DNA from 2 places in the Streptomyces sp. IBSBF 3136 genome. Region 1 is predicted to be linked to the other one. Evidence: riboswitches for the same ligand, from Rfam matches in the RefSeq annotation. Region 1 holds a riboswitch; the other holds the start of a gene.
The links. A riboswitch is a leader RNA that binds a small molecule or an ion and turns the genes downstream of it on or off. The one in region 1 is predicted to bind cyclic di-AMP.
Positions count from the first base shown of each region.

Region 2: it holds a riboswitch for cyclic di-AMP, as region 1 does, so the genes downstream of both, V7E45_RS14665 (C40 family peptidase) here and V7E45_RS05495 (transglycosylase SLT domain-containing protein) in region 1, are expected to answer to the same signal.

Region 1 covers NZ_JAJSZC010000015.1:33,984-41,172, reverse strand. The annotation lists gene V7E45_RS05520 (flavodoxin family protein) at 204-791, shown strand; gene V7E45_RS05515 (ABC transporter permease) at 798-1,682, opposite strand; gene V7E45_RS05510 (ABC transporter ATP-binding protein) at 1,669-2,643, opposite strand; gene V7E45_RS05505 (LolA family protein) at 2,699-3,973, opposite strand; gene V7E45_RS05500 (polyprenyl synthetase family protein) at 4,218-5,228, opposite strand; cyclic di-AMP (ydaO/yuaA leader) riboswitch at 5,761-5,944, shown strand; gene V7E45_RS05495 (transglycosylase SLT domain-containing protein) at 5,948-6,427, shown strand; gene V7E45_RS05490 (HAD family hydrolase) at 6,463-7,189, opposite strand, start outside.
Region 2 covers NZ_JAJSZC010000055.1:15,614-22,802, forward strand. The annotation lists gene V7E45_RS14655 (M23 family metallopeptidase) at 1-249, shown strand, start outside; gene pcrA (DNA helicase PcrA) at 318-2,798, opposite strand; cyclic di-AMP (ydaO/yuaA leader) riboswitch at 3,083-3,250, shown strand; gene V7E45_RS14665 (C40 family peptidase) at 3,259-4,362, shown strand; gene V7E45_RS14670 (tellurite resistance/C4-dicarboxylate transporter family protein) at 4,478-5,446, shown strand; gene V7E45_RS14675 (hypothetical protein) at 5,450-5,803, opposite strand; gene V7E45_RS14680 (C40 family peptidase) at 6,220-7,189, shown strand, end outside.

The DNA.
Region 1 (7,189 bases):
CCCCCGGCGTCACGATCCGGTCGTACGCGTCCCTGTGACCAGTGTGTCGGCTCGGCCCGGCTCCCGCGTCACCACGACGTCACAGCCTCGCACCAGCCGTACCCCCTGAGACACCTCGAAACCCCTTGAGAAGGAGTGCTTGCGTATGCATAAAATGCACACGCCTGCATTCGCGGTACGACAACGCTCACTCTGGGGGTCCCATGAGCCGCCGTTTCCTGTTCGTCCTGGGCAGCGCCCGCCTCGACGGCAACACCGAACTGCTGGCCCGGGAGGCCGCCGAGCAGCTGCCGGCGGACGTCGAACAGCGCTGGATCCGCCTCGCCGAGAACCCGCTGCCCGACTTCGAGGACCTGCGGCACGACAGCGACCGTGTACGCCCGTCCCCGGACACCGCCACCGGTCTGCTGCTGGACGCCACGCTCGCGGCGACGGACCTCGTGATCGCCTCGCCGCTGTACTGGTACTCGGTGTCCAGCCTCACCAAGCGCTACCTGGACCACTGGTCGGGCTGGCTGCGCACCCCGGGCCTCGACTTCCGGGCGGGGATGGCCGGACACACCCTGTGGGGCGTCACCGCGCTCGCGGGCCTGGAGCCGTCGGTCGCCGACCCCCTGGTGGGCACGCTCAACAACTCCGCCGCCTACCTGGGGATGCGCTTCGGCGGGGTGCTGCTGGGCAACGGCAGCGCACCCGGGGACGTCGCCGACGACACCGAGGCGCTGGCCCGCGCCAAGACCTTCTTCGCCCGCGAGGCACCGCTCGCCCGCTTCCCCCACCAGGACGCCTGAGCCCCGCTAGACGCTGATGTCCTTCGTCGTGAACCGCGCCCAGGCCGCCGAGCCGAACACGGCCGCGTACAGGGCCTGGAGGCCGAGGTCGCGCACCAGGCCGTCCCAGTAGACGGGATCGCGCATCAGGTCGGCGAAGGACAGCCAGTAGTGCGGGAAGAGATACGGCTGCACGGCGTGCAACTGGGGTATCTGGTCCAGGATCTGGACGGTGATGAGCAGCCCGACGGTCGTCGCCATCGCCGCGATGCCGCTGTTGGTCAGGGTCGACACGAACAGGCCCAGGGCTGCCACGCCGACCAGCGAGGCGGCGACCACGAGGGCGATCAGCAGCGCCCGGCCGAGGCCCTCGGCGAAGCTGATCCGGGTGCCGGAGATGGTCGTGAGGTCGCCGAGCGGGAACAGCAGGGCCCCGACGGCCAGCGCGGAGACGGCCACGACCAGGGTGGCCAGCACGCAGAAGGCCATGACCGTCGTGTACTTGGTGAGCAGCAGCCGGGTGCGGCCGGCCGGGGCGACGAGCAGATAGCGCAGGGTGCCGCCGCCCGCCTCGCCGGCGATCGCGTCGCCCGCGACCACGCCGACCGCCATCGGCAGGAAGAACGGCAGGGTCGCGGCCAGCGCCGTGAACACCAGGAACAGGCCGTTGTTGGTGATCTGCGCGAGGAACGCCGGTCCCCCGCCACCGTCCGGGCCGGCCGCCGAGCCGCCGCGCGTCTCCAGCTTCACCGCGATGCCGACCAGCACCGGCACCGCCGCCAGCACCCCGAGCAGCGCGAGCGTGCGCCAGCGCCGGACCGTGGTGACCAGCTCGCTGCGCAGCAGCCCGAAGGTCCACAGGGGGTTGGCCCGGCGCACGGCCGGTGCCTGCGCCGTCTCAGCCCGCGACATCGAAGCCCTCCCCCGTCAGTGCCACGAACGCGTCCTCCAGCGAGGCGCGTTCGAGCGTCAGACCGCGCACCCGGACACCCGTCGTGACCAGTGCCGCGGTCACCTCGGCGAGATCCCGCTCGGGCGGCTCACCGGTCACCCGGTCGCCGTCCGTGATCACGTCGGCGACGCCCAGCTCCTTCAGCACCCGGGCCGCTTCGCCGGGGTCCGGGGTGGTCACCACCAGCCGGCCGCGCGCACCGGCCGCCAGGTCGGCCACCGCGCCCTGGGTGACCAGGCGGCCCTGGGTCATGACCGCCGCGTGCGTGCACACCTGCTCGATCTCGTCGAGGAGGTGGGAGGAGAGGAACACCGTGGTGCCGTCGGAGGCCAGTTCCCGGATCAGGGCCCTGATCTCGCGCATGCCCTGCGGGTCGAGGCCGTTGGTCGGCTCGTCCAGGACCAGCAGCCGGCGCGGCTGGAGCAGTGCGGCGGCCAGCCCCAGGCGCTGTTTCATGCCGAGCGAGTACGCCCTCGCCTTCTTGCCGGCGGCGGCCGTGAGGCCCACCCGGTCCAGGGCGGCCGCGACACGCGCGCGCCGGGTGCGTGGGTCGGCGGTCGGGTCGGCGGCGTCGTAGCGCAGCAGGTTGTCCCGGCCGGACAGGAAGCCGTACAGCGCCGGACCCTCGATCAGCGCGCCGACGTGCGGCAGGACCGCGCGGCCGGCCCTGGGCATCGGGCGGCCCAGGACGCGGGCCGTGCCCGAGGTCGGCTCGATCAGGCCCATCAGCATGCGGATGGTGGTCGTCTTGCCGGAGCCGTTGGGGCCGAGGAAGCCGAAGACGCTGCCCGCCGGGACGGTCAGGTCGAGACCGTCGACGGCGAGCTGTCCGCCCCGGTAGCGCTTGGTCAGGCCGCGCGTGGCGATGGCAGGCGCCGGCGCTTCCCCCGGCTCGCGCCGCGTGGCGGACGGTTCGTCCATCGGCTCCCCCTCGACTCGTCGTGCCCGCGAAGGGCCGTTACCCCCCGCGGAGGGGTCACTTCCCGGCGTCGGCCGCCTTCACCAGCATGTCCTTGGTGACCGCTCCGGCGTACACCTTGCCGTCGTCGGTGATCAGGGCGTTGACCAGGCGGGTGGAGAAGACCGTGCCCTTGCCGAACTTGCCGGAGACGTGGTCGCCGAGCGAGCCCAGGAAGCCGCCGAGGGCGCCGTCGGAGGAGCCGGTCGGCAGGCCGCCCTTGGCGCCGGTGTCGAAGGTGGCGATGGACGTCCAGCCCTTGCCGAGGACGGTGGCGCCCTCCAGGCCCTTGCCGAAGCCCTTGCCGGGCCGCGCGAGGTCCGGCGTGCCGTCGGCCCGCTTGCCGTCCGCGCCCTTGCCGTCGGCCGGCCTGCCGTGGCCGAACCCGCCGAACTTCTCGTGCCCGTCCTTCCCGTCGGCCTTGCCCTCGGTGACCTTCGCGCCCTTGGGCGGGGTGAAGTCGAAGGTGGAGGCGGCCGGCCGGTCGAAGGAGACCTGGGTGAAGCCCGCGTCGAGCACGGCGGCGCCGCCGCTCCTCGGGGTCAGGGTGAACTTCAGCGGCTGGCCCGTCTCGGCGTCCACCGCGATGCTGATCGCGCCGACGGTGGTGCCGGACTGCTTGGGCTTGATCAGCAGCTTGTAGGCGTCGCGTCCGGCGACGTGCGCGGTGCCGTCGACGGTCACGGACGTGGTGTCGTCGACCGACTTCAGGGCCTCGTCGGCGAAGTCCTTCGGCGTGGCCGGCGGCTCGGCGCGGTGCTCCTTGCCGGCTTCGGCGGCGGTGCCGTGGAAGACCTCGTTGCTCTTGCTGTCGTAGCCCCAGACGTCCTTGCCGTCGTGGATGAGGCTGTACTCGGCGCCGCTCTCCAGCAGCGACAGCTTCTGCCGCTCCGGGCCGTCGGCCGCGATCCGCAGGGTGTGCGTGCCGGAGACCAGCTCGGTGAGCTTGGCCTTCGGGTCGGCCGAGGAGCCGTCGCCGCCCCCGGCCGCACCGGACGCCAGGCTGCTCTCCAGGCCGCCGAGGTTCGGCAGGCCGAGGTCGGTGGTGACCTTCACCGTGCCGGACAGCCGCTGCACGTCCGACTTGGCGATCTTGTCGATGAGCTGCTGGGCGGTGATCTTCGGCAGGTCGGGGTCACCGGAGTCGGCCAGCGCCGGGACCAGCCCGATCGTGGCCGCCGCCACCCCCACCACCGCGACCGGGACCACGTACCGGGCGGCCTTGCGGCGTCCCGAGGGCAGGTCGTCGTCCTGCGCGGTGCCCGTCGTGTCGTCGGATTCGTACGGTGCCATCAGTGCCTTACCTCCGTCGTCGGCGGCGGCTGTCCACTCGCTGGTCCACCTGAGCCGCCATTCTCACCCGAATCGGTGAGGAGTGGTGATTTCCGTGGTTTCCATCTGACCAAATCGGCCGTGAGGAAGCGTCAGACCACGGAGCCAACTCGTGTACGCCTGCGGTATGACACGCGAGGGCGGTGCCTCCCCCGACCCGTAGGGGTCGAGCGGGAGGCACCGCCCTCGCGGCGGGTACGGAGGTTCAGCCGGCCCGGTGCACCACCGCGTCGCACAGCTCCAGGAGGGCCGTCTTGGCGTCGCACTCCCGCAGCGGGGCCAGCGCGGCGCGCGCCTCTTCCGCGTACCGGACGGTGTCCCGGCGGGCCTGTTCGAGCGCGGGGTGGGCGCGGAGCGCGGCGAGCGCCTCGGCGTGCCGGGCGTCGTCGCTGAGGTCGGAGTCCAGCAGCTCGCACAGGGCGGCGTCCTCGGGCAGCCCCAGCCGGGCGGCACGCTCGCGCAGCCGGAGCACGGGCAGCGTCGGGATGCCCTCGCGCAGGTCGGTCCCCGGGGTCTTGCCGGACTCGTGGGAGTCGGAGGCGATGTCCAGGACGTCGTCCGCGAGCTGGAAGGCGACCCCGAGCCGCTCGCCGTACTGGGTGAGCACGTCGACGACCGTCTCGTCGGCGCCGGACATCATCGCGCCGAACCGGCAGGAGACCGCGACCAGCGAGCCGGTCTTGCCGCCCAGCACGTCCAGGTAGTGCTCGACCGGGTCGCGGCCGTCCGAGGGGCCCGCGGTCTCCAGGATCTGGCCCGTGACCAGCCGTTCGAACGCGAGGGCCTGCACCCGGACCGCCTCGGGGCCGAGGTCGGCGAGGATCTGGGAGGCGCGGGCGAAGAGGAAGTCGCCGGTCAGGACCGCGACGGAGTTGCCCCAGCGCGTGTTGGCGCTGTCCACACCGCGGCGCACGGCCGCCTCGTCCATCACGTCGTCGTGGTACAGCGTGGCCAGGTGGGTCAGCTCCACGACGACGGCCGACGGCACGATGCCGGGCGCGTGCCGGTCGCCGAACTGCGCCGCGAGCATCACGAGCAGCGGCCGGAACCGCTTCCCACCGGCCCTGACAAGGTGCTGCGCGGCCTCCGTGATGAACGGGACCTCGCTCTTGGTGGCTTCGAGCAAGCCTTCCTCGACAGCCGCCAATCCGGCCTGGACATCGGCTTCCAGAGCCTGGTCCCGCACGCTCAGCCCGAACGGCCCGACGACGGTCACGAGGGGTCTCCTGTCTGCTGGTGTCTGCTGCGCGATTACACGGTTTGTCGATAGGTCGCTGCCATCACTCAAGTCAGCGTATCCGGTCCTGTTTCGATCACCGATAGCGCCCACCGGTCCAGCCCGGGCGGTATCGGATCACGGCCGGTATGTTTTCGATCATCTGATAAGAGCTGAGTTCTACCGACTTACGCCGAACTAGTCCATTTTGTCGCGAACTGCGCGGTGGCTGGATTACTCCTTTCGTGCCATGGCCAGCGAATGTCTCGAATCCCCCATGTCTGATTTGATACGCTTTGCCATTTCGTGAGTTGGGTCACGGTCGCCCGTGTACCCGAACGATCGCGCCACCCCCGGTCCGCCCTTGCCGCAGTGGCCAGTTGAGGGTTGGCAACCGCAAAGGATCAAGTACCCCATAAGGCACAGACCAAGGTCAACTAGTGCTTTATGTGAATCCGACGCTTGTTCCGGACATGTGCTCTCGCATAGCTTCCGGGCCTGTCAGGCGAACGCCGAATCCTGCCGCGTCTGACACCACCCATCGACGAACTCATTCGTACGGCAGGAGCGGGGGAACCAGGTAAGTCGCCGGACCGGACGGCACACGTCGCGCCGGGACGGCTAGGGGTGAAGTCGTGCCTCCCCCCAGGGGCACGGCCGGGCACCTCCCCGCCCGAACCCGACAGCTCACCCCGCAGGCGACGGAGAGGATGTTCGCCATGCCTGCTGCCGCCCAGCGCCGCACCAACCGTCTCTTCCGCACGCTCGCCGTCGCCGGTACCGGTGCCGCCGTCCTCGCGCTCCCCCTCATCGGCGCGACGGCCGCCTCCGCCGCCACCCCCGCCGCCACGACCGTCTCCACCACCCCGGCCGGGTACCCCAACAACCTCGACGGCTGGATCCGCGAGTCCCTCGCGATCATGAAGGAGAAGGCCATACCGGGCACCTACAACGGCATCTACCGCAACGTGATCCGTGAGTCGTCCGGCAACCCGAACGCCATCAACCTGTGGGACTCCAACGCCGCCGCGGGCATCCCGTCCAAGGGCCTGCTCCAGGTCATCGACCCGACGTTCACCGCGTACCACGTGGCCGGAACGTCCTTCAACATCTACGACCCGGTCGCCAACATCACCGCCGCCTGCAACTACGCGGCCAAGCGGTACGGGTCGATCGACAACGTCTTCGGCGCCTACTGACCGGCACCGGTGACTGATCACCACTGAGGTCCCGGTCAGTCGGTCGGGAACAGTCTTTCGAGGACGACGGCGATGCCGTCGTCCTCGTTCGACGTGGTGAGCTCGTCGGCCACCGCCTTCAGCTCGGGATGGGCGTTGGCCATGGCCACACCGTGTCCGGCCCAGTCGAACATCGGAATGTCGTTGGGCATGTCGCCGAAGGCGAGGGCCCGGCCGGCGGCGATCCCCAGGTGGTCCGCGGCCAGTGCCAGCCCCGTCGCCTTGGTCACACCGCACGGCTGGAGTTCCACGGTCCCCGGACCCGACATCGTGACGGTCGCGAGCGAGCCCACCGCCGACCGCGCGATCGACGCCAACTCGTCGTCCGACAGCGCCTGGTGGCGCAGCAGCACCTTGCTGATGGGCTCGCTCCACAGGTCGTCGCGCCGGTCCACCCGCACCGCGGGCAGGGTCGGGTGCGGCATCAGGTACCCCGGTTCGATCAGGGTGAGCCCGTCCACGCCGTCCTGGTCGACGGCCGCGTAGACCTGGCCCACCTCGGCCTCGATCTTGCCGAGCGCGGTCTCGGCCAGTTCCCGGTCCAGCCGGACCGACCACAGCATGCGGTCCGTCCCGGCGTCGTACACCTGCGCGCCCTGCCCGCACACCGCGAGCCCCGTGCAGCCGAGCGCGTCCAGCAGGGGCCGTACCCGGGGGGCCGGCCGGCCGGTCACCACCAGGTGCCGGGCGCCGGCCCGCGCCGCCCGTTCGAGCGCGGCCAGC
Region 2 (7,189 bases), on a different contig from region 1:
AAGTGGAACAGCGCCTACGGAAACATGATGATCGTGACGGCGAAGGACGGCACGGAGACCTGGTACTGCCACCTCTCCAGTTACCGCGTCGCCTCCGGCACGAGCGTCAAGGCCGGCCAGCCGATCGCGTTCTCGGGGAACTCGGGCAACTCCACCGGCCCGCACCTGCACTTCGAGGTCCGGCCCGCGGGCGGGGCGGCCATAGACCCCCTGCCGTGGCTGCGCAGCCACGGTCTGGACCCGACCTGATCCGGCCTGATCCGGCCTGACACCGAGCTGATCATCGAGCCCCGCCGGTCCGGCGGGGCTCAGGTCTTCTACAGCCTCTCCACCGGCGCGTACCGCAGCAGCAGCCGCTTCGGCTTGCCGTCCCCGAAGTCGATCGTCGCCTGGGCCTTGTCCTCCACGCCCGAGACCGCGACGACCGTGCCGAGCCCGAACTGGTCGTGGGTGACCCGGTCCCCGACGGCGAGGGACACCACCGGCTTCTCGGAGGCCCGCCGGGTGGCGAACCCGGACGCGCCCGCCGCCGAGGAGCGCGAGCGGGTCGAGGAGAGCGAGGCCGCGATGCCGGAGACCGGCGCGGCGGACCGCGGCGCGGGAGCGCCCGTCCGCTTCCACTCCAGGTGGGCGGTCGGGATCTCCTCCAGGAAGCGGGAGGGCGGGTTGTACGAGGGCTGTCCCCAGGCGCTGCGCATAGCCGAGCGCGTGAGGTAGAGCCGCTCACGGGCGCGCGTGATGCCGACGTAGGCCAGGCGCCGCTCCTCCTCCAGCTCCTTGGTCTGGCCGAGGGCGCGCATGTGCGGGAAGACGCCGTCCTCCATGCCGGTCAGGAAGACGACCGGGAACTCTAGTCCCTTGGCCGTGTGCAGGGTCATCAGGGTGATGACGCCGGCGCCGTCCTCCTCGTCCGGGATCTGGTCGGAGTCGGCGACCAGGGCGACCTGCTCCAGGAAGTCGGCGAGCGTACCGGTCTCGCCCTCGCCGCGCTCCTGCTCGAACTCCAGGGCCACGGCGGCGAGTTCCTGGAGGTTCTCGATGCGGGTCTCGTCCTGCGGGTCGGTGGAGGACTGCAACTCGGCCAGGTAGCCGGTGCGTTCCAGCACCGCCTCCAGGACGGTCGCGGGGCCGGCGCCGGACTCCACGACGGTACGCAGGTCCTCCATCAGCGTGTTGAACCGCTTGACCGCGTTGGTGGAGCGCGCCGCCATGCCGTACGCCTCGTCCACCCGCTTCAGCGCCTGCGGGAAGCTGATCTTCTCGCGCTGGGCGAGGGCGTCGACCATCGCCTCCGCGCGGTCGCCGATGCCCCGCTTGGGGACGTTGAGGATACGGCGCAGCGGCACGGAGTCCTCGGGGTTGGCGAGGACGCGCAGGTAGGCCAGGACGTCCCGGACCTCCTTGCGCTCGTAGAAGCGGACGCCGCCGACGACCTTGTAGGGCAGGCCGACGCGGATGAAGACCTCTTCGAAGACACGGGACTGGGCGTTGGTGCGGTAGAAGACGGCGACGTCCCCGGCCTTGGCCTCGCCCGCGTCCGTGAGGCGGTCTATCTCGTCGGCGACGAACTGGGCCTCGTCGTGCTCGGTGTCCGCCACGTAGCCGGTGATCCGCGCGCCCTGGCCGGCGTTGGTCCACAGGTTCTTGGGACGGCGGGACTCGTTGCGCTCGATGACCGCGTTGGCCGCGGAGAGGATCGTCTGGGTGGAGCGGTAGTTCTGCTCCAGCAGGATCGTCGTGGCGTCCGGGTAGTCCTCCTCGAACTGGAGGATGTTGCGGATGGTCGCGCCGCGGAAGGCGTAGATCGACTGGTCCGCGTCACCGACCACGCAGAGTTCGGCGGGCGGCAGGTCGGCCTCGCTCGGCGGGACGTCCACCGGGTGCTCCGCGGTCCCGACGAGTTCGCGCACCAGCGCGTACTGGGCGTGGTTGGTGTCCTGGTACTCGTCGACCAGGACGTGCCGGAAGCGGCGGCGGTAGTGCTCGGCGACGTCCGGGAAGGCGCGCAGCAGGTTGACCGTCGTCATGATCAGGTCGTCGAAGTCGAGCGCGTTGGCCTCGCGCAGCCGCGACTGGTAGAGCGCGTACGCCTGGGCGAGGGTCTTCTCGAAGCCGTCGGTGGCCTGGGCGGCGAAGTCCTCCTCGTCGATCAGCTCGTTCTTGAGGTTGCTGATCTTGGCGCTGAAGGACTTGGGCGGGAAGCGCTTGGGGTCGAGGTCGAGGTCCCGGCAGACCAGGGCCATCAGGCGCTTGCTGTCGGCGGCGTCGTAGATCGAGAAGGACGAGGTGAAGCCGAGCCTCTTCGACTCGCGGCGCAGGATCCGCACGCACGCGCTGTGGAAGGTCATGACCCACATCGCGTTCGCGCGCGGGCCGACGAGCTGCTCCACGCGCTCCTTCATCTCGCCCGCGGCCTTGTTGGTGAAGGTGATCGCGAGGATCTGGCCGGGGTGCACCTGCCGCTCGGCGAGCAGGTGGGCGATGCGGTGGGTGAGCACCCGGGTCTTGCCCGAGCCGGCGCCGGCGACGATGAGCAGCGGTGAGCCGGCGTGGACGACGGCCGCGCGCTGGTTCTCGTTCAGCCCGTCGAGGAGCGCGGCCGCGTCGAGCGCGGGGCGGGGGGCGCCGTCACGGTAGTGGGCGTCACGGTCCGGCGGCACGTCGAACTTCCCGCCGAACAGATCGTCCGGAACGGGCTCCGGCGCGTGATCGTCCTCGGGCGGCGGCGGGTGTTCCTCCTCGTGCCCACGAGGGGCCTGGAGGTCCGCCAGGAAGCTGTCGTCAAAGAGGCTGCTCATCGCTCTACGAGTCTAGGGCGCCGCACCGACAACCGGTCCCCGCCCCTGAAACCCGGCCCGCGCGGGGTTCGCAACCGGACACGACGCACCGCGGCCGGTCCTCACGCCGCGGGGGCCGACATGGCCCTCACGCTGCGAAAGCGCCCTGTCACACCGGTGTGAAACATGGGCCAGGTCACGGAAATGTATCGGACATAAGGCACACCAACCTTCACAGGAGTCACACGAGTTGGCTAGGTTGCCGTCAGGCCGCACGCACCCCTTCCGGCGAACGTCGCCGGGCGTCGTGGCCTCCGCCGAGTCCGGTGCGCCTCACGCGGCCGGAGCCGGGGACCCACCGATCCCGGGGTGAATCGGCCGACTCCCGACCGGGACGACGCCGTAGGGCAACCCTTCCGAACCACCCGCCCGAACCCGACAGCTAACCCGGTAGGCGGCACGTTGGAAGGAGTCGCCACCCTTGGCGTCGCACCGCAAGCCGCGGCCCGGCGGAAGTGGACCGGGTCTGCGCACCCCCGCTCTCGCCACCGCCGCGTTCACCTCCGTGGCCGTCCTGTCCCAGACGGCCGAGGCGGCCCCCGTCGACGACGGCAGGCCGAGCGTGGAGGAGATCGAGAAGAAGATCGACGAGTTCTACCGGCGGGCCGAGTCGCCGGCCGCGCCGTCCGAGGACACCCAGGAACGGACCGGACGGCAGTGGGGCCGGCTGGACTCACTGCGCGGGAAAGCGGCGTTCAGCGACGGCCCGCAGGAGCCGGAGCGGGACCAGCGCCCGCCCGACTACTTCCACCAGACCCGGCTGATGGACCGGCTGGCCTCGACGGTGAAGAAGCGCCAGGAGACCGCCAGGAGCACCGAGACCGACGCCGAGGCCCCGGTTCCGGGCCCCCCGGCGCACGCCCCCGAGCGCGCCGGAGCCGCCGGCCGGCGGCAGGAGGCCGCCCCCGCGGCCGCACCGGCGTACGACCCGAAGACCGCCAAGGCGGCCGTCCAGCACAAGCTCGCCGCCGCCCGCGGACTGCTGGCCCGGCTGACCGCCCCGGCGGAGCCGCCGCCGGCCCCGGCCCTGGCTCCGACAACGGCCCCGGCACCTGCCCCGGCTGCGCCCCTGGCCCAGGCCCAGGCCCCGACACCGGCCGAGGCCGGACCGCGCGGGCCGCGGGAGGCCGCGGCACCGTCGTACGGGACGTCCCCGGGCGGGCGTGCCACCAGGGCCGGCCTGGCGATCGCGTTCGCCCGCGCCCAGATCGGCAAGCCGTACGTGAACGGGGCCAGCGGGCCCGGCTCCTACGACTGCGCCGGTCTCACCCGGGCCGCCTGGAAGGCCGCCGGTGTCATCCTGCCGCGCACCGCCCGTGCCCAGGCCGCCCTGGGCACGACGGTCCCGCTCGCCGACGCGCGCCCCGGTGACCTGGTCTTCTTCCACGAAGACCTGAGCCATGTGGGCCTGTGCACGGGGGACGGGACGATGATCCACGCGCCGGGGCCCGGCGCGTACGTCCGCGAGGAGTCCGTCCAGCACGGCGGCGACCGGGTCGTCCACAGCGTGGTCCGGCCCGCCTGACGCGCGTCCGCGCGTCCGGACGCCCGGATGCGCGGACGTACCGTCGTCGTCTTTTCGAGCCCCACGCGCGCGTGGCCTCGCCGTGCGGCTCGCGCGGCTCCCTAGCATCTGGATCATGCCCGGCATCTCAGGTCTGCGCGCGTGGTGGGCGGAGCGTCCGCCGGCGGCGGGCGCCGCCGTCCTGGCGACCGGCATCGTCTCGATCGCCCTCCACATGACGGGCCACGAGACGGTGTCCCGGGTCTTCCTCTGGCTCGGCTGCCTCGCCTGGCTGGCGCTGGCCGCCGACTTCTGCGCCCGGCTGGTGTGGCGGCGGCAGCGCTGGCTGGCCGACGCGGGGACTCCGGGCTCGATCACCGCCGTGGCCGCCACGACGGTGCTCGGCACCCGCCTGTCGGCGCTCGGCAGCCAGACGCCGGCCGAGGAGTTCCTGGCGCTGGCGGCGCTGCTCTGGCCGGTGCTGCTGTTCCTGGTCGTACGGCGCTGGGAGCGGCGCATGCCGGGAGCGGTGTTCCTGTGCTGCGTGGGCACCGAGGGACTCGCGGTGCTTGCGGCCACCCTGGCCGCGGCCGAGAGCACGGCGTGGCTCGCGCATGCCGCGCTGGTGCTGTTCTGGCTGGGTCTGGTGCTCTACTGCGTCGCCCTGCCGCGCTTCGACCCCCGGCAGTTGTGGCAGGGGGCCGGGGACCAGTGGATCGCGGGCGGGGCGCTCGCCATCTCGGCACTGGCCGGTGCGAGGCTGCTCGCCGCCGACAGCGCGCGGCTGTACCTGTGGAACGACGACGACGAGGGGGTGCTGCGCGACATGACGGGCGCGCTGCTCGTCCTGAGTCTGGCCTGGTACGCCGTGCTGCTGGTGGCCGAGGTGGCCCGGCCGCGGCCGGCCTACGACGTGCGGCGGTGGGCGACGGTGTTCCCGCAGGGGATGACCGCCGCGGCCGTGCTGTCGGGCGCGACCGTCCTGGACGTCCCGTGGCTGCGTAGCCTGGGGCAGGTGCTGATGTGGGTGGCGGTGGCCGCGTGGCTCGCGGTCGCGGTGGGCGCGGTCCTCGACGCCCGGGCCGGGATCAGCGCCCGGCTCTGAGCGTCACGTCCACAGCACGGCGATGAAGATGTTCGCCGTGGTCAGCAGGCCGACCAGGCCGAAGACGCGCTTGTCCACCTTCTCCTCGTCGCGCTGCACGTAGACCAGCCCGAGGATCACGATGAGCAGGGCCAGCTTCACGCCGATCTTGAAGGTGTTGACGTGGTGGCCGTCGGCCTCGTTGAGCCCGACCAGGGCCACGCCGGTGACCAGCATGGTGAAGGCGCCGTGCAGCATCCCGGGGACGAAGCGCGCCGTGCCCCGGCCCATCGCCTTCATCTGGGTGAGGAAACCACCGAGCAGTGCGGCGATGCCGATGATGTGCAGGCCGACGAGGAGATGGATGAGTACGTCCATGAGCCCGGAGCCTAATGAGGGCTCCCCGACCGGCTGTCACCGGGCCCTGTGTGACAGCCGGCGCCTCTTGCATATATGCGCCCCATAGCACCCCAGCACTCCCTGGTGTCCCGCATTCCGCGCATCGGTCACCACGCTACGTGAAGACGACGACTCCGGCACGGCGATACGGTCACTTACGGTCACGTTTCGATCCGTCGGCGCCAGTTCCGTACTCCGCGTTACCAACCTGTCACAGACGGGCCTAGCGTCCTCCCCCAGGTGACCGGCACCCCACCGCCGCCCGGGCCAGGGGCGGCCGCCGGTCGCCGCGCCGAGAAAGGCCCGGCGGTGGCCCGCTCCCCCTGTGCGGGCCATCGCCGGTCGCCTCGATCGCCCCAGACGCAGCAGTCCCACGAAAGGTCGTGACGGTCCAGGTGGCAGCGCACCGCAAGCCCCGACAGCGCTCGCTCGGCGGCAGCACCGCCCGTACGGCCGTCACCCTCGCCCTCGCGGGCGCGGCCACCGCCGCGGTGTTCGACGGCACCGGCAGCGCCGCCCCGGAACTGACCGCGGCGCAGGTGAAGGCCAAGGTGGACAAGCTGTACCAGCAGGCGGAGGCCGCCACCGAGACCTACGACGGGGCCAAGGAGAAGGCCGGCGCGGCCCAGCGACGGCTGAACTCGCTGCGGGACGAGACCGCGCGCAAGCAGCAGAAGCTCGACTCGGCCCGCGACGCGCTGGGGTCCTTCGCCGCGGCGCAGTACCGCGAGGGCGGCATCGACCCCGCCTGGCAGCTCGCCCTCTCCAGCGACCCCGACCGGTACCTGGACGGCGCCGCGTTCGCGGAGCGGGCCGGCGCCCAGCGGGCCGGGGCGGTGGCCCGGGTGCGCGAGCAACTGCGGGAGGTCGAGCAGTTGCGCGGGGCCGCCCGCGGCGAGCTGACGGCGCTGCGGTCGCGGCAGGCGGAACTGAGGCGGCAGAAGCGGACCATCACGGAGAAGCTGGCGCAGGCGCGCCGGCTGCTGGCGCGGCTCACTCCGCGGGAACGGGCGCAGGTGACCGGGGACGGCGGAGCGCCGCGGCATGCCACACGGTCCACCCCGGACGCCCGGCCGCCGCTGGACGAGCCGGGATCGACCGCCTCCGCCCCGGACTCCCGCGCCGCGGCGGCCGTCGCCTATGCCTACCGGAAGCTCGGCAGCCCGTACGTGTGGGGCGCGACCGGCCCGGACGCCTTCGACTGCTCGGGCCTGGCCCTGGCCGCCTACCACTCCGCCGGGGTCTCGCTCCCCCGCACCACCTACGCCCAGATCAACGCCGGCCGGCGGGTCTCCCGCGCCGAACTGCGACCGGGCGACCTGGTGTTCTTCTACTCCGGCATCAGCCACGTCGGCATCTACGTGG